Regions from separate parts of the Pseudaquabacterium rugosum genome, predicted to be linked through region 2. Evidence: riboswitches for the same ligand, from Rfam matches in the RefSeq annotation. Region 2 holds a riboswitch; the other holds the start of a gene.

Region 1 (14,500 bases), on a different contig from region 2:
TGAACGATACCCAAGGCTCCGGGATGCGCTCCCTCAAGCCTTCAGTAGCAGCAATCAAGACGACCTGCATTCCTTGCCGAACAGCATCGCGTAACTCGCTGGAGTTCAGGAGCTCCTCGTCGGTCTGCATCAGAAACTGACTCTTCAAACGTGAATGGGTCAGCACGAACACGCAGATGGCTTCACCGGCTGGGCAATCGCGGAGGGACTGAAGCCATGCGGCGCGATAGTCACTGAACTCGGCAGCGATGTTCGAGCCTGGAGCGGGCGCCCATGAGGGCAGCTCATCCACGAATTCAACATTCTGAGACGCCTGCATGCAGTGGAAACGAACGGTGTTTTGCAGACCCTTCCGCCACGCATCGGGCACATCGCCCCAGGATATGAAGATGGTGCGTCGCGGACGAAGCCGGGGCCTCTCGGCGCGCCACCACGGCCGCCCTGCCAGCGAGCCGCCGTCAACCCAACGCATGCGTTCAGCAGCCGGCCAGGGCAGATCCAGTGTCGCCTTCAGGCCCTCGCTGTCTCGCCCCCACTCCCGAGCCCAGGCCGGACGACTGATCGCATCGAGGGTCAGACATCCCTCGTCAAAGGTCAGCCGGACCGGCAGGCGGACCTGACGCAGAGACATCAGCGGCTCAGCGCTGTCGCCCGGGCTGACGACGGACCGTGCATCGTCTGCGCCAGACAGCACGAGATTCGCCGTTCGAAACACACCGCAGACCCATGAAGACCGGGCAGGCAGTGGCTCGGTCTCTGGCCATAGCCACAGCATCTCGCCCCGCTGAACGAGTCGCCAGCCCCGCTTGGGAGGAGTGGGGCGCGCGTTCAGAGCCTGCAGCATCGCCCTCTCTGGCAGATGCACCGGCACCGGATCTTGCTGCCCCGTCACGGCCCACAAACGCGCCAGCGGCTCACCCATGCGCGCCATCCACGCCGCATCGTCCGACTGCCGGGTCAGCAGATCCCGTGCGTACGCGGCCACCTGCTGCGCCGGTACTGCGCTGAGATCGGGCAACTGCTCGGCGTGTCGGCCGAGCTGACGCAGCCACGCATCGGCGGCATCCAGGGCCTCTGCCAGCTCCGTGTCCGCACCCACGGCCCATGCGTCGCCGTCTGCAGCTCCCGCATGCGTGCGCCACAACGACAGCTCCACCATCAGCGTCGAGCGGGGCCGGCCGGCGTGGTGCGCCAGCAGCTCGCGGGCGATCGCGCCGCGCAGATCGTCCGGCCAGATTTCCGTCGTACCCTCGGCCAGGTACTCGCGCGCGGGGCGGGCGGCGGCAGGCCGCAAGGTCCGGCTGGCCAGGCTGCTGCTGACGTGGCCGGCATCGGCCCAGTACAAGGCCTCCAGCGCGGGCTCGTGCCGCAGCGCGGGATGGACCAGGCGCAAGGCGCGCAGCAAGGGCTCGTCCAGACGGACGCAGCAGGCGACCATGGCGCGCAGCGTCGGCAGCAGCGCCTGCAGCCGGCCCGCCTCGGTGCGCTGCTGCACCTCGCCATGGCCGCGCGCCTTCTGGCGGCGCAGCGGGGTGCCGGCTTGCAGGCAGTGCACCGGCAGCACGTCGGCCAGGGCCTGCGGCACCTGGGCCGGTGACACCGGCAGCCAGGCCGAAGGCTGTGCCCCGCAGTCCACCAGGTAGGTGATGAAGGGCAACCAGTGCGACGGCGGCCGTGACAGCGCGCCCCCCAGATCGGACAGCAGCACGACGCTGCTGCCGGCCGGTGGGCGCGGCCAGCGGCCGCTCTGGGGCACTGCGCGGCCGTCGAGCGTGACCGGCCGGTCCAGCGCCTGGTCCGGAGAGCCGTCAACCACCCAGACGACCAGGCCTTCACGCCCACGCAGCCGCACCAGCTGGCGCAGCACGTCCAGCAGATCCTCGGCATAGGGCTGCAGATGCGGCGCGCGGTCGATGACGACCCAGAGCTGGCCGCCCCACACCGGGCGCCGGGCGCGGGGCAGCCGCCGCAGCGAACGGCCCTGGCTGAGCTGGCGCAGCAGCGCCGGGATGTCCAGGCCCGCATCGCGCGGATCGCGCAAGGCGCCGGCCAATGCCGGCCAGAGCTGGGTCGGACGCAGCAAGGGCGGCCGGGGCGCGACATGGCCGGGGCGCCAGGGACCGGCCTCCGGCGCATCGGCGATCTCGGCCGGAGCCTCAAGACCGTCGGCCTTCTCGGGCACCTTGAAGTCCTCGCGCGCGGTGACCACGGGCAGTCGGACCTGCGGCACCGACATCGGCGCCGCCTCCGCAGGCCGCGGCGGCACCGGTGAATCCGGTGCGGTGTCCAGCGCTCTCGAACGCGGCCCTGCCGCCAATCGCTGGGCTGGCAGCTCGGGCTGTGGGGGATCGTGCCGGAAGTCCAGCAGACCCGCCCAACGCTGCGCCTGCGCCGTGTCCTCGCCGGCCAGCGCCAGCGCCTGCAACAGATCGGCCCGCGAGACGGGTGGGGCGCCGCGCGTCCTCGCGCGCGTCATGCGGCAGTCTGGCCTGGAGCGGAGACCTTCAACGTCGCCACCGGCGACCGCGCCTGCGAAGGCTGCGTGCTGCCCTCAGGCCGCGCATTCTTGACGTAGGCAAAGGCGCTGAGCTTGATTAGCCATGCCATCTGCTCCTCCGGTTGCCCATCGGCCAACTTGTGGATGGCGTACAGCAGATCCAGATACTCCGCAGGGCCGGGCGGCGGCAGGCCGGCCCGCTTGGCCTCGTGACGATCGGCCTCCAGCTGCTCGGCCGCCACGCGCAGGACCGGCTCACCCAGCGTGGCCCGCTCGTGGCCGTCGATCGCGCCGAAATGCGCATGGCCGCGGCTGACCAGCCAGTCCACATAGCTCTGTTCCGGATCCGGCGCGAGGTTCAAGACCACGCAACGGCGCAGGAAGGCGGGCGGCAGTTCACGCTCCTCGTTGGTCGTGATGATGATGAGGGGCTCGGCCTGATCCTTGGCCAGCCCGAACTCCAGGTTCAGCCCCGGTACACGTACCCGACGCTGGCCCAGCACCTCCAGCAGGCTGTTCGGCAGATCACTGTCGGCCTTGTCGATCTCGTCGATCAGGATCACGTGGCCTGCGAGGCGATGCAGGCCGTGGCGGCAGTCGCCGTAGCGGCTCGCCTCGGCCCAGTCATAGGCCTGCCACAGCACGCCGGGCTGCCAGTAGCGCTTGTCATCCAGCGACAGGCCGGCCTGCGCATCCGCCAGCCGGCGGACGGCATCGAAGCGGTAGACCAGGTCGGTCGGCTCGAACCGTGCGTGAATGACCTCGGTCAGCAGGCGCCAGCGCAGATGCTGGGCCGCTGCCCGGGCCAGCTGGGTCTTGCCGGTGCCAGGCTCACCCCGGACCAGCAGCGGCCGGCGGGCGGCCTGGGCCAGGGTCAGGGCGTCGATTTCGGGGCGGGTCCACTGGTGGGCAGCATCGTCAAGCCCATCGACGCAATGTTCGAGCAGTTGAACGGATTGCTCTTGCAGATCTTGAAGCCGGGTCATGGTGGACATTCGTTCTGGGGTCACATGCGGGCGATCTGGGCAACAAGACGAACCAAAGCCTCGTCAGCCTCCGGCTCGGTCATCGCCGAGATCGGCCGTGCGCGTTCGTGCGCCTGCAACCACCTCAGATCCTCGTGCAGATTCCAACCGCAAGGTCTGGCCACCATCGGCAACACCGGCAGGCCCTCACTGCGCCTGCGGTTCAGCAAGGTGCGCAACTCCTCGTCGCGGATGAATTTGGACGCCAGGAACCCGGGGGTCAGGATGAGGATGGCGCAATCGGCGGCTTGCATGGCATCTGCGATCGACTGCGCCCAGTCGTCGCCCGTCTGAATGCGGGTGTCGGCCCAGGAATCGACCGCCCTGTCGTCAGGCAGTCCATCGAGATGTGTCTTCAATCGGTCGAGCCAGGGCTCGCCGTCCTTGTGGGCATAGCTGATGAAGATGCGGCAAATACGCTGCGGCGTTGGCACGTCTGGTTCCTTCTGAGCCGTTGAGCTGTCACCGGACAGCGAGCGGATGAACAGGTCTGTCAGCTCCAGGATGGCGGCCTCGGCTTCCCGGGGCTCGGGCTCAATCACTGAAGAATCACGGATATCGAACAAGCCGGTGTGAAGGTCGAGCGACTGCGCCAGCCGGCCGCGCAGGCCGACGGACGCGGCGAGACCGCGTCGTTCGGGCGCCTGCTCCGCGAGCAGGAATGGTCGTACCCCATGCCGCTTCTCGACCTTGTCGATGGCCCGTCTTGCCAGCGCCGCATTCCGGGGTTGAGCCGTGGCCTTCGGGTCAATACGGAAGGTGCGCTCCATGAGGTCCGCTGCCGTCTCCAGGCTCTTGCACCAGGACGCCACTTCGTCGAGTACGGCGTAATAGCCGTTGTCGTCGTCGCTGCCGAACTCACTGGCGGGGAGCTCACGAATGGCATTCGCGGCGAAGAACGGCGCCGCCGCCGTTGAGCGGCCGTTAACGGGCGTTGACGACCGAAGCAGCAGACCGCAGTCATGCGCGATGGCCGCCAGAACGCCCGCGGTGGCGGTGGAATAGGACGTCACCGTCAGCGCGCCATCCCCCATCACCGCCTGCGCCGCGAGCGAGCTGAGCGCGTAGCGGTGCAAGCCCAGCATGAAAAGCGCCGTCGCCAATTCCTTGTCAGCGGGCGACAGGGTCACGCCCAACGGATGGCCATTCACCGGCTCACTCAGCACGTCCGTGAGTGCCGCCAGCCCCTCTAACACCTCCTCTTCAGGCATCTGGGCCATGAAGCAGGTGTCCGCAAGATCGGCGCAGGGCCAGGACCGGTCAGCGAAGGCCTTGAGCAGCGGGGACTCCGCCCTGTGCTCGGGCGAGCAGGTCACGCGCAATGCTCGGCCAAGCTGCTCACGGATGCGCTTCCCAACACGCTCGGCGGCCAACGCCGATGCGGCCGCAAGGCCGACGGGCGGATCAGCCGCGTGCGAGGCGTCGTCGCTTGCAGTGGCGAAGTCCGCCGACGTGTCTGGGGCCACCTCTCCTCCCTTGGTTGATGGCTTCATGCCGGCCGATTCTGCCGTGCGCGGTCCGGCCGGGGCAAACCCTGGGGACGTGCGTCCGTGCCTGCCGCTTGACTTCAAGCCCACTCGAAGTCCTACCATCCGCCGCATGACGTCCCCCACCCCCGATTCGCCGGACGGTCTGAGCATCGGCGAGCTGGCGCGGCGCAGCGGCCTCAGCACCCACGCCCTGCGCTTCTACGAGCAGGCCGGCGTGTTGCAGCCGGCCGGGCGCGCCGCCAACGGCCATCGGCGCTACGGCGTGGCGGACCTGCGGTGGCTGGCCTTCGTGCTGCGGCTGAAGGAGACCGGCATGCCGCTGGCGGAGATCCGGCAGTACGCGCAGTGGCGGGCGCAGGGTGCGTCCACGCAGGTGCAGCGTCTGGTGCTGCTGCAGCGGCACCGCGAGCGACTGGCCGAGCGCCTGCAGGTGCTGGCGCGCGCCACGCAGGCGCTGGACGACAAGATCGCGATCTACCTGCGCACCCCCGACGGCCGGCCCTGACGGCCCGGCCTCTGACTGATCCCTCTTGCATCGGAGCCCATGCCATGTCCCCAGCCTTGCCCCCGGACACCGGGTCGTCAAGCCAGAGCGTGTCGATCAACAATCCGGACGTCGACCTGACCCGTTACCAGCGCGGCTGGGACAAGCTGCGCGAGATCGACGGCGAGGCCGGCGAGCGGGTGATCGCCGCGCTGCAGGACATCGCGCCGGACTTCGCCCGGCTGCTGATCGAGTTCCCCTTCGGCGACATCTACAGCCGGCCGCAGCTGGACCTGCGTGCGCGTGAGATCGCGGTGGTGGCCGCGCTGACCGCACTCGGCCACGCGGCGCCGCAGCTCAAGGTGCACCTGCACGGCGCGCTCAACGTCGGCTGCACGCGCGAGGAGGTGGTGGAGGTCATCATGCAGATGGCCGTCTACGCCGGCTTTCCGGCGGCGCTCAACGGCCTGGCGGCGGCGCGGGAGGTGTTCGCGCAGCGGGATGCCGACGCGGCAGCGGCGACGTCATCGGTCGGCTGAACACGGGCCGGCGCACCGCGGTCCTCAAGCCGCCCAGCCCGGCTGCCTGAACGCCGCCACCAGGTACTCCACCATCAGCCTCACCTTGGGCGCCAGCTGCCTGCGGCTGGGCCACACGGCGTGGATGCCCAGCTCGCGCGAGCGGTGGTCGGCCAGCAGCTCCACCAGCGCGCCGCTGGCCAGGTGCCGACCGACCATGAAGCTGGGCTGCAGCACGATGCCCTGGTGCTGCAGCGCGGCCACGCAGCAGCTGTCGCCGCTGTTGCTGCGCATGCGCGGGTTCACCTTCACCGTCAGCGGGCCGTCCGGGCCCTCGAACGGCCACTGGTCCCCTGAGGCCAGCAGTTTGTAGGCGAAGGTGGTGTGGCCGGCCAGATCGGCCGGCGTGCGCGGCGTACCGTGGCGCGCCAGGTACTCGGGCGAGGCGCACAGCACCAGCCGGGTCGAGGCCAGCCGCCGGCTGACCAGGCTGGACGCCTGCAGCTGGCCGATGCGCACGGCCAGGTCCACGCCCTCGTCGACGAGGTCGACGAAGCGGTCGGTCAGTGTCACGTCGAGCGTCAGCCGGGGGTGGCGGGCCATGAAGGCCGGCCACAGCGGCGCCAGATGATCGAGGCCGAAGGTGACGGGCGCGCTGATGCGCAGCTCGCCGATCACCTCGCCGGTGCGGGTGCTGAGCTCGGCCTCGGCATCGCGCACGCCGTCCAGCAGCTCGCGGCAGCGCTCGACGAACAGCGCGCCCTCGGGCGTCAGCGACAGGCGGCGCGTCGTGCGCTGCAGCAGCCGGGTGCCCAGACGCGTCTCCAGCGCACCGACGACGCGCGAGACCGCCGTCTTCGACATCTGCAGCGCATCGGCCGCGCCGACGAAGCTGCCGGCATCGACGACGGCGACGAAGGTCTGCATTTCGGCGTAACGGTCCATGGCCCGATTGTGCCGATTAACGGGCCAATGTGTGGCGCCAATAGCCATTTATCCGGAAAGCCGGGACTTTCAGAATTCATCCCATCGCAGCACCGCTGCACTTCCCCCGCAAAGGACCTCACATGCAAGTCACTGTCATCGGCGCCGGCAACATGGGCTCGGCCTTCGTCCAGCAACTCCACGCCGCCGGCCACACGGTGCGCGTGACGGCCCGCGATGCCGACAAGGCCGCGCGCCTGGCCGCCGCCCACCCCGGCGTGCAGGCCGTGCCGGCCGCCGGTGCCGCCCGCGGCGCCGACGTGGTGGTGCTGGCCACCGCCTATGCCGACGCTGCAGCGGCTCTGCAGGCCGCCGACGTGCAGGCGGGCCAGGCCGTCATCGACATCACCAACCCGCTGACGCCCGACTACATGGGCCTGACGCTCGGCCACGACACCTCGGCCGCCGAGGAGATCGCCCGCGCCGTGCCGCAGGCCGCACTGGTCAAGGGCTTCAACACCGTGTTCGCCCAACGCCTGGCCGCCGGCGCCCTGCTGGCCGACGGCCAGCGCATCCAGGTCTTCCTGGCCAGCGACCATGCCGAGGCCAAGCAGCAGGTCACGCAGCTGGCCGGCAGCCTGGGCTTCCAGCCGGTGGACGCCGGCGGCCTGAAGAACGCCCGCTACCTGGAGCCGCTGGCCGGGCTGAACATCTACTTCGGCTACGGCGCCGGCCGCGGCACGGGCATCGCACCGGCGTGGCTCGGCCAGGGCTGATCCCCCCGATCACACCCCCGCCACGGAGATGACCATGATCCACCGAACCCTCGGCCGGCGCGGCAGCCGGCTCACGTCGCTGCTGGGCACCGCACTGCTGGCAGCAGCAGCAGCAGCAGCAGCCCCCGCCGCCCACGCACAGAGCCTGGCCGAGCACCCGCCCACCCCGGCGCCGAAGCACGAGAAGCAGACGCCTCAGGTCGAGCGCCTGCTGAAGAAGTTCGACACCCTCGACTTCGACGTCTTCAGCAACCAGAAGTGGGACCGCCTGCACGAGAGCCACGCCAAGGACATCGTCGTCACCTGGCCTGACGGCCACGAGACCCGCGGCGTCGACCGCCACATCGATGACCTGAAGGCGATGTTCGTCTTCGCGCCCGACATCGCCATCCAGACCCACCCGGTGCGCTTCGGTTCCGGATCCTGGACCTCGGTGACCGGCGTGATGACCGGCACCTTCACGCGCCCGATGCCGCTGCCCGATGGCGGCAGCATCGCCCCCACCGGCCAGCGCTTCGCCATCGGCATGGCCACCATCGGCCACTGGAAGAACGGCCAGATGGACCACGAATGGCTGTTCTGGGACAACCAGGACTTCATGAAGCAGCTGGGGCTGGCGGGGCGGTGAGGGAGTGAGGCGAGTGGGTGACCGCCGCCTGCCTGGACCCGATGACGCTGGACGCGGCCCAGGATAGCTTCAACCTCACACCTGAGGAGACGAGGTGGCTGCAGGGGGTGCCCGGCAGGGCCTGTCGAGGCGCCGCCAGCCAATCCGGCGTTCCTGCAAGGCCTCACGGCTTGCCAGGCCGGCGGGGCCCGGGCCTATACTGCGGCCCACGCATCGAGCCGGCTCCGGTCGGCCCGTCGCAGGATCGGGAGAGCCCGGGCCGCTGGCAGACGCCACCGCCGCCCGGCGCCGAAGGAGCAACCACCCCGGAAACTCTCAGGCCCCAGGACCGGTCCCGCGCTGCGACTCTGAAGAGCGCCCGGCAGCATCGTCGGCCCGGCCGCACCGAAGGAGCAAGCGTCACCCGCCCCGGGTGGCGTGAATCTCTCAGGTTCCGAACAGAGGGGGTGTCCGCCGCACGGTCGTGCGCGGGCCCATCCCCCCGACGCCGGAGACCTGACATGTCGACTCCCCGCATCGCCATCCTCGGTGGTGGCATCACGGGCGTGACCACCGCCTACGCGCTGACCCTGCGCGGCCTGGACGTCACCTTGTTCGAGCGGCACCGCTATGCCGCGATGGAGACCTCGTTCGCCAATGGCGGGCAGCTGTCGGCCTCGAACGCCGAGGTCTGGAACCTGCCGTCCACCGTGCTCAAGGGCCTGAAGTGGATGCTGAAGGCCGATGCGCCGCTGCTGGTCTCGCCGAGGCCGGGCTGGCACAAGCTGTCGTGGTTCGCCGAGTTCCTGGCGGCGATGCCGCGCTACGAGCGCAACACCGTCGAGACCGCGCGTCTGGCGATCGCCGCACGCCAGCATCTGCTGGGCTGGGCCGCGGCCGAGGGCATCGATTTCGACCACGCGGCGCGCGGCATCCTGCACATCTACCGTGACCGGGCCGGCTTCGAGCATGCGGCCAAGGTCACGGCGCTGCTGGCGCGCGGCGGGCTGCAGCGGCGGGCGGTCACACCGTCCGAGATGAGGGGCATCGAGCCGACGCTGGCCGGCCGCTACCACGGCGGCTTCTACACCGAGAGCGACAGCACCGGCGACATCCACCGCTACACCCACGGCCTGGCCCGGGCGGCGCAGCGCCGCGGCGCGGAGCTGCTGTACGAGCACACGATCGACCAGCTGCGGCACGAGGCCGACGGCGCCATCACCGTGCTGGCGCGCGATGGCGCGGGTGCGGCGCTGCAGCGCCGCTTCGACGCGGTGGTGGTGTGTGCCGGCGTGGGCAGCCGGGCGCTGGCCGCGCAGCTGGGCGACCGCATCAACGTCTATCCGGTCAAGGGCTACTCGATCACCGTGCACCTGGACGACGCGGCCAGCCGCGCCGCCGCGCCGCAGGTCAGCCTGCTCGATGACGAGACCCAGCTGGTGTCGAGCCGGCTGGGGCCGGACCGCTTCCGCGTGGCCGGCACGGCCGAATTCGCGGGCGAGAACCGCGACATCCGCGCCGACCGCATCCGGCCGCTGGTCGACTGGGTGCGCCAGTGCTTCCCGGGCGTCGACACGCGGCGCGTCGTGCCCTGGGCCGGCCTGCGCCCGATGATGCCGGACATGATGCCGCGCGTGGGCCCCGGCCGCCGGCCCGGCGTGTTCTACAACACCGGCCACGGCCACCTGGGCTGGACGCTGTCGGCCGCCACGGCCGAGCTGGTGGCCGGCAGCGTCGAGCAGCGGCTGCGGCAGCCGGCGGGCGGGCGCTACGCACCGGCCTGAGGGGCCGCCCGCCACCCGCATCGGCGATGATGGGCCCCCATGGCCGATGTCACCGCCCCCCGCCCGTGCGATCCGCCCCGGGTGACGCCTCGGCCCGACGGACGCACCGGGCACCGCGGCGTCGGGCACCGGCGCCCGATCCTGGGTGGATCCGGCGCGGCGGCACGGCGGCTGAAGGGCACACGGCCGCGACGGCGGGGCCTGGGCCTGGGCCTGGCCCCGCTGGTTCTGCCGCTGGTCCTGCCCCTGGTTGTGCCCATGATGGCCCAGGCCGGCCCGGCGGGCTGGCAGACCGATGCGCTCTGGCTGCGCCAGGCCGAGTTCATCCCCGATGCGCCGACCGGCGCCGCCGCGCCGGCCTCGGCGTCGATCTCGACGCCCTCCTCGCTCAGGGTCAGCCTGCCCGACAGCTGGCAGGCCCGTGCGCAGCCGCGGCCGGGCAGCGGCCTGTACCGGCTGCACTGGCAGCTGCCGGCCACGGCCTCCGCCGACGGCACCTGGGCGCTGTGGTCCGCGCGCATGCCCACCCACCACCGGATCCGCATCAACGGCCAGCTGGTCAGCGACACCCTGGCCACCGCCGACGGCATGCGGCCGCGGGTCGAGCCGCTGGCCCCGCGGACCTGGCCCGCCGAGCTGCTGCGGCCGGGCCTGAACACGGTCGAGATCGAGGCGCGCTACGGCCTGCAGGCGGGGCTCGGCCCGCTGCAGATCGGCCCTCAACCGGCGGTGCAGGCCACCGCCCTGCGCCACCGCCGGCTCCACACCGACGTGCCGCGGCTGCTCAACACCGTGGTGGCCGGGGCCTGCGTCTTCATGCTGCTGCTGTGGGCCGGCCAGCGCGACGAACGGGCGCTCGGCTGGTTCGGCCTGTTCGGGCTGATGCTGATGGTGCGCAATGCGGCGATCGTCGACCCGGACGCGCACGCGCCCGCGGCCTGGGGCACCTGGCTGTACCTGGGCGGCATCGCGATCGTCACCGCCCTCGGCGGCTTCGCGCACAGCGTGGCACCACGGCCCTGGCGGCGCTATCCGGCGCTGCTGACCCTGGCCGCCGCCGGCTGCGTGCTGCATGCCCTGCTTCACCAGGGCGATCCGGCCGCCGCCGATGCAGCACGGATGCAGGGTTATGTGGCGCTGATCCCGGTGCAGCTGATGGCGCTGTGGTTCATCGGCAGCCATGTGCGCAGCCTGCCACGGGCGCAGGCCCTGGCGCTCATCCTGAGCCTGCTGGCCACCTTCATCGCCGGCCAGCATGACCGTGAGCATCACCAGGGCCGGCAGGCGCTGGAGACCACCTACTGGCTGCCCTGGGTCGCCCCCTGGCTGGTGCTGGCCTACGGCGCCATCCTGGCACGGCGGGTGGGCGTGGCCCTGCGCGACGTGCGGGTGCTCAACCGCGAGCTGGAACAGCGCGTGGCCGAACGCACCGCCCGCCTGGCCGAGGCCGATGCGGCCAAGGCCCGCTTCCTGGCCGTGGCCAGCCACGATCTGCGCCAGCCGCTGGTGGGCATCGGCCTGATGATCGGCCTGCTGCGCGAGCAGCCCGGCACGCCGACCCAGCAGCGCCTGCTCGGCCGCATCGCCGACAGCCTGAGCGCGATGGAGGCGCTGCTGCGCAGCCTGCTGGATCTGTCACGGCTGGACAGCGGGCCGCGTCGCGTGCGACTGCAGACGGTCGACCTGAGGCCTCTGCTGGACGCGCTGGTCGAGCAGGAGCGGCCGGCCGCCGACAGCCGGCAGCTGCGCCTGCGCTGGCGGGTGCCGGCCGGTGCCCGGGTGCACAGCGACGCGCTGCTGCTGGAGCAGATCGCCCGCAACCTGCTGGCCAACGCGCTGCGCTACACCGCCCGCGGCGGCGTGCTGCTGACGGTCCGCCGACGCGGTGCGCACTGGCGGCTGGCCGTCTGGGACACGGGTGCCGGCATCGCCCCCGAACGCCAGTCCGAGGTCTTCGACGACTTCGTCCAGCTGGCGCCCGCCGACGCCGGCGGCCCGCGCGAAGGCCTGGGGCTGGGGCTGTCCATCGTCCGGCGGGCCGCCGATCTGCTGCGCAGCCCGGTGCGCCTGCGCTCGGTGCCAGGGCGCGGCAGCGTGTTCTGGATCGATCTGCCGGCGGCCGAGGACCGGCCCGCCTGAGCCGGTCAGCCCGCCCGCACGACCGTCACCCAGTTCGGGTTGCGGCCGAGTGCCAGGCGCTGCACCGGTGCGCCGGGCAGACCGGTGGTGGCATCGATCGGGTGCAGGGCGAGGTGGTGCGATTCCTGGCCGACGGCGAGCAACCAGCGGCCGTCCGGGCTCAGCGCGAAGCCGCGCGGCACGGCCTCGGTGGGCGTGTGGCCGAGCGGCTGCAGCCGGCCGTCAGCCGCATCGACGCGGAAACTGGCCAGCGTGCTGGTGCTGCGCTCGGACGCGTGCAGCGTGCGGCCGTCGGCCGACAGATGCAGGTCCGAGGCCCAGGGCTTGCCGCTGAATCCGGGCGGCAGGGCGCTGACGGTCTGCCGCGGAGCCAGACGGCCGGTCTGCGCATCCCAGTCCAGCACGTCGATGCTCGCGTCCAGCTCGTTGAGCAGGTAGAGCCGGGTCTGCGCGGCATTCCACAGGAAGTGGCGCGGACCGGCACCGGCCGCGCTGCACCAGGCCGGCGGATCGTGCGGGGTGAGGGCGCCGGTGGCGGCATCGAAGCGGCAGACGTGCAGCCTGTCCGAGCCCAGGCTGCTCGACAGCACGAAGCGGTTGCCGGCCGCCGCATGGATGGCGTGGGCATGACGACCGGTGTGCAGCAGGTGCTCGATCGGGCCGGCGCGGCCATCGGCCTCGATGCGGCTGACGCTGATCTTGTGACCCTGGTAGGACGCGGCGAACAGCCACCGGCCGCTCTCGTCGAGGTCCAGGTTCGCGGTGTTGTCGGGCAGCGGGGCCTCGCCCAGCGGGCTGAGCCGGCCGCTGGCGCCGTCGATGGCCAGCGTGACGACGCGGAAGGGCTGGGCCCGCAGGGCGGCATGCAGGCGGCGGCGGTCGGCGCTGACGACCAGCGGCATCACCGGGCCGCCCAGCGGCAGCACCTGCACCGGCGTCAGAGCGCCGCGCTCGGCATCGAGCGCCAGCACGTGCAGGTCCTGGCTGTCGGCGTTGGAGACGTAGACGTGGAAATCGGCGGACGGGTGCATGGGCGGCAGGCGGAGGTCGACGGTGCCGGCGGAGCCCGGCCGGGTCATCGTACAACACCGCCCGCACCTCAGACCGCCGTGTAGCCCCCGTCCACCGCGATGGCCGCACCGGTGATGCTGCGCGACAGGTCCGAGCACAGGAACAGGATGGTCGAGGCCACGTCGTCCGGCTCCGTCAGTCGGCCGTTGGGGATCAGGCCGAGCACCATGCGGGTGGCGTCCTCGGCCGACGGTGACAGGCCCTCGCGCAGCAGCTCGGCCAGGCCATTGGCCAGCAGCGGCGTGTTGCCCGGCCCCGGATGCATCGAGTTCACCCGCACCTGACTGCCCGCCCGCGCGAACTCGGCCGCCACCGACTTGCTGAGGATGGTGACGCCACCCTTGGCCGCCGAGTACGCGGCCTGCGCCACCGAGGCCACCTGGCCGAACACCGAGGACACGTTGACGATGGCCGCCCCGCCCTCGCGCGCCGCCGTGGCCGACAGCAGCGGCCAGGCCGTCTGCATGCCCAGCCACACGCTGTCGAGGTTGACGGCCAGCAGCTGGTGCAGCTCGTCCAGCGAGGTGCGCAGGAAGGGCCGCGTCAGCATGCGGCCGGCGTTGTTGACGAGGCCGTCGAGCCGGCCGTCGGTGGCCTGGCCCGCCGCATCGAGCACCTGGCGCCAGCCGGCCTCCGAGGCCACGTCGTGGCCGTGGGCCCAGGCGGTGGCGCCGGCCTCGCGGCACAGGCGCGCCGTCTCCTGCGCGCCCGCGGCGTCCAGATCGGTGGCCACGACGCGGGCGCCGGCCCGCGCCAGTCGCACACAGGTACAGCGGCCGAAGCCGCCGGCCGCGCCGGTCACCAGGATGACCTTGTCGTTCAGGCCCATGAGATCCATGCATCCTCCTGCGGGTTGAAATCGGGGCCCCGTGCACGGCACGGCACGGTGGCCGGCCGGCGACGGAGCCCGTCGGGGTGGAGCGTCGCGATGACGCCCAGGGAAGGGAAAAGACAACGGGGAAAGAGAGCGGCAGCAGGACGGCGGCTCAGGCCGTCTTGATGATCACCGAGCGGGTCTCGGTGTAGTGGGCGAAGACCTCCTCGCCGTTCTCGCGGCCCCAGCCGGACTGCTTGAGGCCGCCGAAGGGGATGGCCGGGTCGGGCGTGAGCTGGGTGTTGACCCAGACCGTGCCGGCCTCCAGCTGCTGCGCCAGCTGGTGGGCGCGACCGAGGTCGCGGGTGTAG
Region 2 (14,500 bases):
CCGCCGCGCTGCAGGCCTGCGGCCGCGACACCGGCGTCGACGGCGTGCTGGCCATCTACTCACCCAAGCCCGACAGCGACCCGGCCGCCGTGGCCCAGGGCGTGATCGAAGGCCTGCGCAACCAGGGCAAGCCGCTGCTGACCTGCTGGATGGGCGACTCGCGCGTGCGCGATGCCCGCGTGGCGCTGAACGCCGCCACCATCCCGACCTTCCGCACGCCGGAGGCGGCGGTCGACGCCTTCGGCAACATCGCCAGCTTCTACCAGAACCAGCAGCTGCTGCAGCAGACGCCGCCGCCGCTGACCACGCTGCGCCAGCCCGACACCGAGGGCGCACGGCTGCTGATCGAGAGCGTGCTGGCCGAACGCCGCAAGGTGCTCACCGAGATGGAGTCCAAGGCGCTGCTGGCGGCCTTCCAGATCCCGGTCACGCGCACGATGCTGGCCCGCTCGGCCAACGAGGCGATGATGATCGCCAACCAGCTCGGCTACCCGGTCGCGCTGAAGATCGACTCGCCCGACATCAGCCACAAGTCCGACGTCAACGGCGTGGCGCTGAACATCGCCACCGCCACCCAGGTGCGCGACACGTGGCACGACATGCTGGCCGCGGTCAAGCGCGCCAGCCCCAAGGCGCGCATCAATGGCGTGACGATCCAGCCGATGGCCGCCAAGCGCCACGGCCGCGAGATCTACATCGGCATGAGCACCGACGACCCCTTCGGCCCGGTGATCACCTTCGGCGCCGGCGGCACGATGATCGAGCTGATCGCCGACCGTGCGATGGAGCTGCCGCCGCTCAACCAGTTCCTGGCCCGGCGCCTGATCGAGCGCGCCCGCGCGGCCGAATGCCTGGGCCCGTGGCGCGGCGCGGCGGCGGCCGACATCGAGGCGATCGAGCAGATCCTGCTGCGCGTCTCCGAGATGGTGTGCGAGCTGCCGCAACTGCGCGAGATGGACATCAACCCCATCATCGTCGACGAGGACGGCGCGGTGGCCGTCGATGCCCGCGTGGTGATCGACCACGCACCGCCGGCCGGCCGCGGCACCGGCGACTACCACCACCTGGCCATCCTGCCCTACCCCAGCACGCACGAGCGCGAGTGGCCGATGAAGGGCGGCGATCTCTACACCATCCGTCCGGTACGGCCCGACGACGCCGACATGCTGCAGGCCTTCGTGCGCAGCCTGTCCGACGAGAGCCGCTACTTCCGCTTCGTCAGCACCATCCACGAGCTGCCGGCGCGCATGCTGGCGCGCTACACGCTGATCGACTATGACCGCGAGATGGCGCTGGCCGCCGTCTACCGTCGGCGCGAGGCGGGCGAGGACGGCAGCGTGATCGAACACGAGGAGGTGATCGGCGTCTCACGCTACATCACCAACCCGGACCAGACGACCTGCGAGTTCTCGCTGGTGGTCAGCGATGCCTACAAGGGCCAGGGGCTGGGTTCGCGGCTGATGCTCAGCATCATGGAGTTCGCGCGCGCCAAGGGCCTGGCCGAGATCCAGGGCCTGGTGCTGGCGAACAACCCGAACATGCTGCGCCTGATGGGCAGCCTGGGTTTCGAGACCAAGCCGTTTCCGGAGGATCCGGACTTCAAGCTGGTGGTCAAGGCGCTCTGAGCACGAAAGGTCCGCCGGACGCCACGACGCACGGCGCCGTGGCCGCCCCGCTGCACGAGCGGGGCCGTCCGGCGCAGGCTCAGCCCTTCTTGGCCAGTTCGGCCTGGTAGCGGGCGACGCCTTCGGTGATCTCGGTCTTGGCCGATTCCGGGCCTTCCCAGCCCAGCACCTTGACCCACTTGCCCTTTTCGAGGTCCTTGTAGTGCTCGAAGAAGTGCTCGATGGTCTTCAGGCGCAGCGGGTTCAGGTCGTCCGGCTTCTGCCACTGGGTGTAGAGCGACAGGATCTTGTCGATCGGCACCGCCAGCAGCTTGTTGTCGCCGCCGGCCTCGTCGTCCATGCGCAGCATGCCGATCGGGCGGCAGGTGACGACCACGCCCGGCTGCAGCGGCACCGGGGTGATGACCAGCACGTCGACGGGATCGCCATCGTCGGCCAACGTGTTGGGCACGTAGCCGTAGTTGCACGGGTAGTGCATGGCGGTGCTCATGAAGCGGTCGACGAACAGCGCGCCGCTGTCATGGTCGACTTCGTACTTGATCGGATCGCCGTTCATCGCGATCTCGATGATCACGTTGAACTGTTCGGGCGCCTTGGCGCCGGTCGGAACGTTGTGCAGACTCATGATGCGGTGTCCGTCTGGGTGGGGTGAGTGAAGGCAAACCCGCGCATTCTACGAAGCGCTCTTGCCCCGGCCTGACGCGACCCGTGCAGCTGCGGGTGACGTCCACCACGTCACACCGCCGTCATCGCATCGATGCCGCCCCGCCGCCGCCGAACCCCGAGCACCCGACCGGATCGATAGCGTTATCGATAACTACCGCGCACACCTCATCCGCGCGGTACGTGGCACATCAGGCACGCCGCGGACGCCATGCCAGAGCGCCGACGGAGGATCCGGCGGCCGGGCGGATCGCGCAGGTCAAGGAGGAGGGCGGCCCGGGGCCGCCCGGGGGACACGGAGCGATCCGCCCGGCCGTCGGATCCTCCCGCCTCTGTCCCTCGCCAGGCCCGGACAAATCAGGCAAAACGGCCGGTGCGCCGGGTCGTCAACAGGAATTCACGCCCACAGGCGACGCTCACGTCACGACTCCGTAGGGCCGGATCAGGGCCTGTCCTCCATGTCCCCCGGGCCGCCTGCGCGGCCCTCCTCCTTCACTTGCGGACAGGCCCTGATCCAACCCTGCGGAGCGGGACGGCCCTGGCAGGGCGGACACGGAGGCCGGCCAGCCGGCAGTGCTCCGGCGCTCAAGCCCTGGCCCGGACCGCCGACCGCTGCCCCTTGTCACAGATCAAGCCACGATTGACGCAGCGCAGTTCCACTGCGGGACGCCCCTCGCCGCCGCCGCCCCAGCCGGGCAGAATCGTCGCCATGCCAGATACCCCCATCCCTATCCAGCCCGAACCGGCAGCCCAGCCCGACGCCAAGGCCGACGACAGCGTGGTGGCGGTGGTCTCGCTCTACCAGAAGCAACGCAAGATCTACCCGCGGGCCGTCACCGGCGTGTTCGCCCGCTGGCGCTGGGCGCTGGTCTGGCTCACCCAGCTCGTGTTCTACGGCCTGCCCTGGCTGGTGTGGAACGGCCGCCAGGCCGTGCTGTTCGACCTCGGCGCACGTCGCTTCTACATCTTCGGTCTGGTGCTGTACCCGCAGGACCTGATCTACCTGACGGCGCTGCTGATGATCTCGGCCTACGCGCTGTTCCTGTTCACCGCGGTGGCCGGACGGCTGTGGTGCGGCTACGCCTGCCCACAGACCGTCTACACCGAGATCTTCATGTGGATCGAGCACCGCATCGAAGGCGACCGTGCCCAGCGCATGAAGCTCGACGCGGCCCCCTGGAGCCTGGACAAGCTCTGGCGCAAGTCCGCCAAGCAGGCCGCCTGGATCGCGCTGGCGCTGTGGACCGGCTACACCTTCGTCGGCTATTTCACGCCGATCCGGGACCTGGGCGCCGCCGTCGCCAGCTTCGGCCTCGGTCCGTGGGAGACCTTCTGGATCCTGTTCTACGGCTTCGCCACCTGGGGCAATGCCGGCTACATGCGCGAGCAGGTCTGCAAGTACATGTGCCCGTACGCCCGCTTCCAGAGCGCGATGTTCGACAAGGACACGCTGGTCATCACCTATGACCAGGCACGCGGTGAGCCGCGCGGCAGCCGCAGCCGGAAGGCCGATCCGGCCAAGCTCGGCCTGGGCTCCTGCGTGGACTGCGGGCTGTGCGTGCAGGTCTGCCCGACCGGCATCGACATCCGCAAGGGCCTGCAGTACGACTGCATCGGCTGCGCCGCCTGCGTGGACGTGTGCGACGGCATCATGGACAAGATGGGCTATGCCAAGGGCCTCGTGCGCTACGCGACCGAGAACGGCGTCGACCAGCATCTGGACCGCCACCAGATGCTGCAGCGGGTGATGCGCCCGCGGGTGCTGATCTACACCGGCATCCTGATCGTCATCTGCGCGGCCTTCATCGCGAGCCTGATGCTGCGCGACCCGTTCCGCGTCGACGTCGTGCGCGACCGCGCCTCACTGGCCCGCATCGTCGACGATGGCCTGGTCGAGAACGTCTACCGGCTGCAGATCATGAACAACGCCGAACAGCCGCAACGCTACCGGCTGGCGGTCAGCGGCCTGCAGGGCCTCACCATCGCCGGCACGGCCGAGGCCGAGGTCGGCCCCGCCGATGCCCGCTGGCTGACGGTGGCCGTGCGCCTGCCACCCGAGATCGCGCAGCAGGCCGGCAGCGGCGCCCACACCATCCATTTCGAGGTGCTGCGCACGGCCCATGACGGCCTGGAGGAGGCCCGGGTCGACGAGAAATCCACGTTCCTGGTCCCGCGCTGAACGCACGCGCGGTCGCCCACCGCAGCGGGTAGGCCCGCATTGCCGGCGGCCGGGGCGGCGGCGCACAGTCCATCGCAGCGACAGCGCCGCACCCGGCGGCGCACGGGGCCTGCCGGATCGTGCGCACGGGCCGCACGGACATCAGGCGGCTTCCGGCATCCGTCGCCCTGCCCGTCCTGTACCCGCCACGGAGGTGACCGATGGACACGATGGACCCGCTGGACCTGCGCGCGCCGGACGCGCCGACGACCGCCAAGCCGCCCCCTCCGGCCTGGCTGACCCACGCGCTGTGCGTGCTCTGGCCGGCCTTCCTGATGGCCGCGGTCCTGGAGATGCTGGTCTTCGCCTGGATCGATCCCGCCGGCCTGCTCGGCCATCACGGTACCGGCCAGCCGGGCGAGGCGATCGCCGTCCACAGCCTGGCCTTCCTGCTGTTCTGGGCCACGATCGCGCTGGCGATCGGCCTGAGCCACTGGCTGTCGGACCGCACCGGCGACCGTGCACCGGCCGTCGGGACGCGCTCCGCGACCTGAACGCATCAGCGGACTGAACGCACCAGCGCGGCGGGCGTTCCCGGACATCGGGCCGCGGCTTATCCCACGTTCAGTGGACATGCGTCACCCCCTTGATCGGGTGGCAACCATTACAGTGGCGGTTGAGCTCGCGCAGTGCGGTACGCTGGATGTCGTCATGGAAGTCAACTGGTTTCTCGAATCCCGGGGACCGGACGGGGAGACCGTCCGGCGTCCGATCCACAGCCTGCCCTGCGCCATCGGCCGCGATCCATCCAACGATCTGGTGGTCAACGCCAGCGGGATGAGCCGCCGTCACGCGCTGCTGGACACCGACGAGGAAGGGCTGCTGCGCATCGTCGATCTCGGCAGCACCAACGGCACCTTCGTCAACCGCCGCCGCATCAGCGGTCCGCGCCGCCTGCGTGCGAACGACGTGCTGCACTTCGGCACGGCCGAGTTCCGCATCACCCGCGTGCAGGAAGGCGTCTGGGGCACACCGGCGGCCGCCCCGCGTCAGTCCGAGCTGCCGCGCTGGGCCGGTGACGCCGTGCCGGCCCAGGCCCGGCCGGACTTCGATCCGCAGGCCACCACGCCGCTGGCCGACGAGCCGCCACCGGTGTTTCCGATGCAGGAAATGGCGCTCGAGGACCTGCTGGGCGGCGTTGGCCTCGACGTCGCGGTGCAGCCGATCATCGCCGGCCTCGACGGCCGTCTGTTCGCCTGGGAGCTGCTCGGCCGCGCCCAGCATCCCGATCTGCCGCAGGAACCCGCCGCCCTGTTCGAGCTGGCCTCGCGCCTGGGTCGCGAATGCGATCTGAGCCAGGCCTTCCGGCGCCACGGGGTCAGCCGCATGGCCACTCAGCTGCAAGGCGCCCGCCTCTTCGTCAACACCCACCCCAAGGAGCTGCTGGACGACGGCTTCGCCGACCGGATCGCACGGCTGCGCGAGGAGGTCGGACTGACCACCCGCCTGGTGGTCGAACTGCCCGAGCCGCCGACGGTCGACCTGCCGCGCCTGCGCGAGCTGACCGCGCGCCTGCGCGCCCAGGACATCGGCGTGGCCTGCGACGAATGGGGCGGCCATGAGGACGCCGAGCGTCGGCTCTCGCTGTTGCGCCCGCAGTTCGTCAAGTTCGACAAGCGGCTGATGCGGGGGCTGCACCAGGCGGACAGCCTGCGCCAGGCCCGGGTGCGCGATCTGGTCAGCGAGGTGCTGGACGCCGGCGCCGTCGCACTGGCCGAAGGCATCGAGAACGAGGACGATGCCGAGCTCTGCCGCGACATGGGTTTCGCGCTGCTGCAGGGCTTCCACACCGGCCGGCCGCTGCCGCTGGAGCAGGCGGCCGCCCTGGGCTGAACGCCGTCCGGGCGCGGCCGGGCCGCTGCGTGATCACGGCCGGACCCGGACCCGGCCCCGGCCGGCCGGCCGGTCTGACCGATCAGACCAGCAGGTCGACCGCCGCGGCGGCCGGCAGCCGCAGCCCGCCGGCGGTGCCGTCGGGGCGGACCAGCCGGATGTGGCCATCGGGCTCGCGCACCGCGAGATCGCCGGTGCGCAGCCAGCCGCCAGCCAGGGCCGCACGCGTGGCCTGCGGGTCCTTGAGGTAGCCCTTCATCACCAGGTTGCCGCGGAACATCACCTCACCGACGCTGCGGCCATCACAGGCCACCGGCCGCAAGGTCAACGGATCGCAGACCGCCAGCCCCTCCTGCAGCGGCTGGCGCACCCCCTGACGGGCACACAGACGCACCTGTTCCGTGAGGCTCTCGGCGGCCCAGCCCGGCTGCGACACCGTGACGGCCGCGGGGCCCCCGGTCTCCGTCAGACCATAGACCTGGGTGACATCGAAGCCCGCCCGCACCAGCGCGTCGAGCAGGGCCGGCTCCACCGGCGCCCCGCCGATCCAGCTGCGCACCGGCCGGTCCAGGCCGATGCGCCAGTCCTGGGGCACGGCCAGCAAGGCCTCGTGCACGTCGGGCAAGGCGCAGAAATGGGTGACCTGGTGCTGACGCATCGCCTGCAGCACGCTGCGCGGATCGCGGCTGCGCAGGCAGACATGGGTGCCGGCCTGCAAGGCCAGCGTCCAGACGAAACCCCAGCCGTTGGCCTGGTGCAGCGGCAGCGTCCACAGGAAGACCGGGTGCAGTGGCAGGCTCCAGGTCAGCGCGTTGCACACCGCCTTCAAGCAGGCCCCGCGGTGGTGGGTGACGACACCGCGCAGCGGCCGTCGGTCTCCGCCCACGTGGTTGAGCGCGATCGCCGCGCGCTCGTCGACCGGCGGCGACAGGCTGGCCAGCGGCGCGTGGGCGGCCAGCCAGGCCTCGTAGTCGACAGCCGACAGGCGAGCGGCCACGGCATCGGCCGGCCACTCGCTGTCGTGGACGTCGACGACCAGCGGCACGCGCCCCTGCTGTGCCCGCAGCTGCGCCAGCACCTGGCGACCGATCGCGGCGTAGGCGCGGTCACACAGCAGCAGCGCGGTCTCGCCGTGGGCCATGCGCTCGGTCAGCGCGTCGACGCCGAGCGACGGATCGAGCGCGTGCACGACGGCACCGACGGCCGGTACCGCGTAGTGGGCCTCGATCGCCTCGGGGGTGTCGGCCAGCAGCAGGCTGACGGTGCGCCCCGGGCCGATGCCGGCGGCCTGCAGCGCGGCGGCCAGCCGGGCGACCCGTTCACGGGTGCTGCGCCAGTCCTGGCGTCGGCGGCCGTGGACGATCGCCGTCAGCCCGCCGTGGACCTCGGCCGCGCGTTCGACGAACGACACGGGCGACAGCGCGACCGCCGACGGCGGCGCGTCCTCGTCCATTGCATCGTAAGAGGTGGTCATGGCATCTCCCTGGGCCCGGCGACCGGCCCGGCGTGCGGACTGCGGCATGCGGGCGCATCTTGAGGCCGGCGCCGGCCCCGCCAAGGCCGGAACAAGCACGGCCCGGGCGGTCAGATCCGGGCCTGCGGAGGGCCCGCCGGGCCTGCGCTACACTGCGCGCCGGACCAGGAGAGCGTCCCGCCATGCCGGCGGGGCCGCCGAAGGCGCAGGCGCCGGCGCGAGCCGCATCGCCACCGAACGCTCAGGCAAAAGGACTGGCCACCACGGGATCGCGCAGGCGGCCCCGTGTTCCTCACTGGAGAGAGAGGCCGGCGCCCCAGGGCGCGGCGGCCTCCACCGAAGGGGCAAGCGGGCCGTCGGCCGGTGCGTGCAGCGCGCCGCGGACACCGTCAATCTCTCAGGTAAAGCGGACAGCGGGGGCAGCCCCGGGCCGGATCGACGGCCCGGCGACCGAACGCCCTCGCCAGGATTCCGCCATGACCGCGCCCGCCACCGCCGACACCCCGCTGCTGCAGACCCCGCTGCACGCCCTGCACCAGGAGCTCGGCGCCCGCATGGTGCCCTTCGCCGGCTACGCGATGCCGGTGCAGTACCCGGCCGGCATCCTGGCCGAGCACCGCCAGTGCCGCGCGGCCGCCGCGCTGTTCGATGTCTCGCACATGGGCCAGATCGTGCTGCGCGGTGACGGTGCCGCCGCGGCGCTGGAGCGCGTGCTGCCGCAGGACATCGCGGGCCTGGGCGATGGCCGCCAGCGCTACGCCTTCTTCACCGCCGAGGACGGCGGCCTGCTCGACGACCTGATGGTCACGCGCCGCGGCGAGGAGCTGTTCCTGGTCGTCAACGCCGGCTGCAAGCACCAGGATCTGGCGCTGCTGCAGCGCGAGATCGGCGCGGCCTGCACGATCGAGCCGCAGTTCGAGCGCGCGCTGCTGGCGCTGCAGGGCCCGCAGGCCGTCACCGCGCTTTCGCGCCTGAATGCCGACGTCGCCGCGCTGCGCTTCATGACCGGCGGCCACTTCACGTTGCAGACGGCCGGCGGCGCGATCGACGTCTTCCTGACCCGCTCGGGCTACACCGGCGAGGACGGCTTCGAGATCAGCGTGGCCGCCGACCAGGCCGAGGCGCTGGCCCGCGCGCTGCTGGCCCAGGCCGAGGTGGCACCGGCCGGCCTGGGCGCGCGCGACACGCTGCGCCTGGAAGCCGGCCTGTGCCTGTACGGCCACGACATCGACACCACCACCAGCCCGGTCGAGGCCGGCCTGGCCTGGGCGATCCAGAAGGTGCGCCGCCCGGGCGGTGAGCGCGCCGGCGGCTATCCCGGCGCCGCGCGCATCGGCGCCGAGCTGACCGATGGCCCGGCGCGCCGCCGCGTCGGCCTCAAGGGCCTGGACAAGGCCCCGGTGCGCGAGGGCACGACGCTGGTCGACGCCGACGGCACCGCCATCGGCCGCGTGACCAGCGGCACGCTCGGCCCGACGGTGCAGCAGCCGGTGGCGCTGGCCTACGTGCCGGCGGCCCTGGCCGAGGTCGGCACCGCGCTGCAGGCCGAGGTGCGCGGCCGCCGGCTGCCGATGGTCGTCGCCACGCTGCCCTTCGCCCCGCACCGCTACCATCGCTGACGTGTCGCGCCGGCCGCCACGGCCGGCGTGCGCGCGCCCGTCCGCCCCGGCGGCCGGGTGCACTCCCGGACGCGCGGCACCGCCGGCCCCAGCCGCCTGGCCGTGACCGCCCGTCATCCGACCCGACCCTCCAGCCGCGGCCTGCCGGCCGCCCCCGCCATGAGCATCAAGTACACCGCCGAACACGAGTGGATCAACACCGCCGACGCCGCCGCCGCCGTCGTGGGCATCACCCAGCACGCGCAGGACGCGCTCGGCGACGTGGTGTTCGTCGACCTGCCGGAAGTCGGCCGCACCTATGCCAAGGGCGAGGTCGCCGGTGTCGTCGAATCGGTCAAGGCCGCCGCCGACATCTACATGCCGGTCGACGGCGAGGTGGTCGAGGTCAACGAGGCCCTGCGCGACGAGCCCTCGCTGGCCAACACCGATCCGCTGGCCACCGGCTGGTTCTTCAAGGTCAAGCTGGCCGACGCCAGCCAGACCGACGCGCTGATGGACGCCACCGGCTACGACGCGCTGCTGAAGTCGCTGTGACCGTCCGCGCCGTGCGCACCTCGCCGCCACCGGCGGCCAGGCGCACGGTGCCCTGAGGCGACCGGCGAGCGCGCCGGTCGCCGTCCTCGCGCCCGAGCCGTCCGCGGCCAGGCTGCCGCCCGGCCGCTGCCGTGGCGGCCGCCGGAAGCCCACGACGCCTCGGGCGCGACGACCTGCTGCCGCACCCCCTTCCTTCTCCGCCCCCGATCCGCATGACCGCCTCTGCCCAGCCCCCGCTGTCCACGCTCGAGAACCCGACCGAGTTCATCGCCCGCCACATCGGCCCGACGGCCGAGGACCAGGCGCAGATGCTGTCGGCCGTGGGCATGGCCTCGCGCGCCGCGCTGATCGACGCCGTCGTGCCGCCGGCCATCCGCCGCGCCGCGCCGATGGACCTGCCCGCCCCGCTGGGCGAGGCCGCGGCCCTGGCCGAGCTGCGCGCGATCGCGCAGAAGAACCGCCGCATGAAGAGCTTCATCGGCTGCGGCTACCACCCGAACCACACGCCCGGCGTCATCCTGCGCAACATCCTGGAGAACCCGGCCTGGTACACCGCCTACACGCCCTACCAGGCCGAGATCTCGCAGGGCCGCATGGAGGCGCTGGTCAACTTCCAGACCCTGGTCTGCGAGCTGACCGGCATGGACATCGCCAACGCCAGCATGCTGGACGAGGCCACCGCCGCGGCCGAGGCGATGACGCTGGCCAAGCGCAGCGTCAAGGCCAAGGGCCAGGTGCTGGCCGTCTCCGGCGACGTGCATCCGCAAACCCTCGAAGTGCTGGCCACCCGCGCCGAGCCGCTGGGCCTGCAGCTGGTGGTGGCCGACTCGGCCGCGGCCTGGGACGCGGCGCTGGCGCGCGACGACCTGTTCGGCGCCCTGGCCCAGTACCCGGCCAGCAGCGGCTGGCTGCACGACTGGAGCGCCGACGCGGCGCGCGTGCAGGCCCAGGGCGGCGCCTTCATCCTGGTGGCCGACCTGCTGGCCCTGACGCTGCTGAAGTCGCCCGGCGAGATGGGTGCCGACATCGTCGCCGGCACCACCCAGCGCCTGGGCATGCCGATGGGCGCCGGCGGCCCGCACGCCGGCTTCCTGGCCTGCCGTGACGCGTTCAAGCGCGCCCTGCCCGGCCGTCTGGTCGGCGTCAGCGTCGATGCCCACGGCGCCACCGCCTACCGCCTGGCGCTGCAGACCCGCGAGCAGCACATCCGGCGCGAGAAGGCGACCTCCAACATCTGCACGGCGCAGGTGCTGCCGGCGGTGGTCGCCAGCATGTACGCCGTCTACCACGGCCCCGAGGGCCTGCGCCGCATCGCGCAGCGCGTGGCGCGCTGCACGGCCATCCTGGCGGCCGGCCTGAAGACCCTCGGTTTCGACGCCATGCACGGCAAGGGCACGGCCTTCGACACGTTGAGCCTGCACACCGGCGCGCGCACCGCCGAGCTGGCCGCACGCGCGCGCAGCCTGGGCGCCAACCTGCGCACGGCCTGGGGCGAGTACCTGTGCATCAGCCTGGACGAGACCACCACGCGGGAGGACCTCGCCCTGCTGTGGCGCATCTTCGGCGGTGACGCGGCCACGCTGCCCGACGTCGAGGCGCTCGATGCCGGCGCGCCGTCCCTGATCCCCGAGGCGCTGCTGCGCACCAGCGCCTACCTGACGCACCCGGTGTTCAACTCGCACCACAGCGAGACGCAGATGCTGCGTTACATCCGCAGCCTGTCGGACAAGGACCTGGCGCTGGACCGCAGCATGATCCCGCTGGGCTCGTGCACGATGAAGCTCAATGCCACGGCCGAGATGATCCCGATCACCTGGCCGGAATTCGCCGACATCCACCCGTTCGCGCCGGCCGACCAGATGCAGGGTTATGCCGAGCTGGACGCCCAGCTGCGCGCCTGGCTGGAGCAGGCCACCGGCTATGCCGGCATCAGCCTGCAGCCCAATGCCGGCTCGCAGGGCGAGTACGCCGGCCTGCTGGTGATCCGCGCCTGGCATGCCAGCCGCGGCGACACGCAGCGCGACGTCTGCCTGATCCCCGAATCGGCGCACGGCACCAACCCGGCCTCGGCCCAGATGGTGGGCATGCGCGTGGTGGTGGTGAAGTGCGACGCCGAGGGCAACGTCGACCTGGCCGATCTGCAGGCCAAGTGCGCGGCCCATGCCGACACGCTGGCGGCGATGATGATCACCTACCCGAGCACCTACGGCGTCTTCGACACCCAGGTCAAGGACCTGTGCGCGATCGTCCATGCCCATGGCGGCCGGGTCTACGTCGACGGCGCGAACATGAACGCGCTGGTCGGCGTGGCCGCACCGGGCCAGTTCGGCGGCGACGTCAGCCACCTGAACCTGCACAAGACCTTCTGCATCCCGCACGGCGGTGGCGGCCCGGGCGTGGGCCCGGTCTGCGTGGTCGAGGACCTGGTGCCCTTCCTGCCCGCGCACCGTGCGGCCGAGGGCCTGGGCGGCTACTGCAGCACCGCCGCCGGCGTGGCCGACGCGGCGGTCGATCCGCGCGTGGGCGCCGTCTCGGCAGCCCCGCTGGGCAATGCCGCCGTGCTGCCGATCAGCTGGATGTACGTGCGCATGATGGGCGCCGAGGGCCTGACCGCCGCCACCGAGGGCGCGATCCTGTCGGCCAACTACGTCGCCGCGCGTCTGGCACCGCACTATGACATCCACTTCAGCGGCAACATCGACGGCGTGGCCGGCGGTGGCGTGGCCCACGAGTGCATCCTGGACCTGCGCGGCTTCAAGGAGCGCTGCGGCGTCTCGGCCGAGGACGTGGCCAAGCGCCTGATCGACTACGGCTTCCATGCGCCGACGCTGAGCTTCCCGGTGGCCAACACGCTGATGGTCGAGCCCACCGAGAGCGAGCCCAAGGCCGAGCTCGACCGCTTCTGCGACGCGATGATCGCCATCCGCGCCGAGATCGCGCAGGTCGAAGCCGGCACCTGGCCGGCCGACGACCATCCGCTCAAGCACGCGCCGCACACCGCGGCCGTGGTCAGCGCGGACGACTGGAGCCATGCCTACAGCCGCAGCACGGCCGCCTGGCCGGTGGCCAGCCTGCGCGCCGGCAAGTACTGGTCGCCGGTGGGCCGCGTGGACAACGTCTGGGGTGACCGCAACCTGTTCTGCAGCTGCGTGCCGCTGTCGGAGCTGGCCGGTCCGGCGGACTGAGCACCGCCTGAACCCGGGCATGCCACGGCCATCGTGCCGCATGTGGCACGCCCGGGCCGGGCGCGGGACACGCAGCGCTCAAGCATCGCCGGCAGCAGCCGAAAGACCCGACGGGAAGCGCCGCCGGCCGTCAGCGGGGCGTGACCGCCCGATGGACTCCGCGCTGTTCGCCGATGACTGCCTCCCCGACTGCCGCCCGCCTCCTCGCCCCCGGACTGTGGCTCATGCGCCGCCTGCGCATGGCGCCCAAGCTCGCGCTGCTGGGTCTGATGCTGTTCGTGCCCCTGCTGCTGCTGGTGGCCTGGGCCTGGCGTGACGGCCAGGCCAGCCTGGACTACAGCCGCCAGGAGCTGCAAGGCGCCCGACAGGCGCACCGCCTGGGCGATCTGAGCCTGGCCCTGCAGCAGTTGCGCGCCGGCCAGATCCGGGCCAGCCTGCGCCAGCCCGCCGACGCGGCCGCGGCCCCCGCGGCGCGGGTCGCCGAGGTGCTCAAACCGTTGCAGACCGCCGGCGGCGTCGACCACGACCTGCTGCCGAAGGAGCCCCTGACGGTCATCGTGCAGGAGGCCACCGCGCTGGCCTCGCCACAGGCCGCGGGCCTGCGGCGCGACGAACTGCTGCAACGGCACGAGCACCTGCAGCACCGGCTGCAAGCCTCCCTGCTGCTGATCGGCGAGCGTTCGGGCCTGCTGCTGGACCCTGAGGCCGGCAGCTACTTCCTGATGGACCTGAACATCGAGCGCCTGCTGCCGTGGATGGATGCCATCGGCGGCGTGCGCGACCGCGCGGCCGGCGTGCTGGCCCGCGGTGAGGTCGGCACCCTCGACCGGGCCGCCATCCTCGGCGATGTCGAGACCCTCGAAGCCCGCCTGAACGACCTCGATTTCCGCTTCGGTGCGCTGGAGCGCGCCGGCGAATCCCGGCCCGAGGCCTGGGCCAAGTCGCGCACCGCCAGCCTGGAGCTGGCCCGCCACACGCGCACCCTGTTCGCGGCCGACACCCTCGACGATGTCGGCGCCGCCCACCTGCAGCAGGCCGATGCCGCCCATGCGGCCGTGACGGCGCTGCGCACCGACGTGGCGGCGCGGCTGGAGCGCGCGCTGGTCGAGCGCATCGCCCACCAGCGCCTGCGCCTGGGCCTGCAGCTGGGCGTGTCGGCACTGGGCATGGGCCTGCTGGTCTACCTGGCGGCCGCCTTCTTCTTCAGTTTCCACGGCGCCCTGCGTCAGCTGCACCAGGGCGTCAACGCGGTCGCCGATGGCGACCTGACGCCCAAGGTGGAGATCCCCGGCAGCGATGAGCTGGCCGACATCGGCGCGATGATCGAACGCATGAACGCGCGGCTGTCG

Evidence for each region. Region 2 has a riboswitch for glycine ahead of gcvT (glycine cleavage system aminomethyltransferase GcvT). Riboswitches for the same ligand answer to the same signal wherever they lie in the genome.
Region 1: linked by a shared signal. The riboswitch ahead of AACH11_RS07935 (D-amino acid dehydrogenase) and the one ahead of gcvT (glycine cleavage system aminomethyltransferase GcvT) in region 2 are both predicted to bind glycine.

Annotation. Positions count from the first base shown of each region.
Region 1 is NZ_JBBUTF010000006.1:109,234-123,733, forward strand. It holds gene AACH11_RS07895 (SUMF1/EgtB/PvdO family nonheme iron enzyme) at 1-2,476, opposite strand, end outside; gene AACH11_RS07900 (AAA family ATPase) at 2,473-3,483, opposite strand; gene AACH11_RS07905 (toll/interleukin-1 receptor domain-containing protein) at 3,504-5,015, opposite strand; gene AACH11_RS07910 (MerR family transcriptional regulator) at 5,122-5,517, shown strand; gene AACH11_RS07915 (carboxymuconolactone decarboxylase family protein) at 5,607-6,035, shown strand; gene AACH11_RS07920 (LysR family transcriptional regulator) at 6,060-6,959, opposite strand; gene AACH11_RS07925 (NADPH-dependent F420 reductase) at 7,082-7,714, shown strand; gene AACH11_RS07930 (ester cyclase) at 7,749-8,342, shown strand; glycine riboswitch at 8,578-8,683, shown strand; gene AACH11_RS07935 (D-amino acid dehydrogenase) at 8,843-10,105, shown strand; gene AACH11_RS07940 (sensor histidine kinase) at 10,364-12,244, shown strand; gene AACH11_RS07945 (lactonase family protein) at 12,250-13,275, opposite strand; gene AACH11_RS07950 (SDR family NAD(P)-dependent oxidoreductase) at 13,344-14,153, opposite strand; gene AACH11_RS07955 (aldehyde dehydrogenase family protein) at 14,302-14,500, opposite strand, start outside.
Region 2 is NZ_JBBUTF010000007.1:19,441-33,940, reverse strand. It holds gene AACH11_RS08945 (bifunctional acetate--CoA ligase family protein/GNAT family N-acetyltransferase) at 1-1,625, shown strand, start outside; gene ppa (inorganic diphosphatase) at 1,705-2,250, opposite strand; gene ccoG (cytochrome c oxidase accessory protein CcoG) at 2,998-4,467, shown strand; gene AACH11_RS08930 (hypothetical protein) at 4,668-5,000, shown strand; gene AACH11_RS08925 (EAL domain-containing protein) at 5,158-6,339, shown strand; gene AACH11_RS08920 (AMP-binding protein) at 6,422-7,813, opposite strand; glycine riboswitch at 7,978-8,071, shown strand; glycine riboswitch at 8,099-8,237, shown strand; gene gcvT (glycine cleavage system aminomethyltransferase GcvT) at 8,290-9,432, shown strand; gene gcvH (glycine cleavage system protein GcvH) at 9,592-9,966, shown strand; gene gcvP (aminomethyl-transferring glycine dehydrogenase) at 10,179-13,151, shown strand; gene AACH11_RS08900 (methyl-accepting chemotaxis protein) at 13,376-14,500, shown strand, end outside.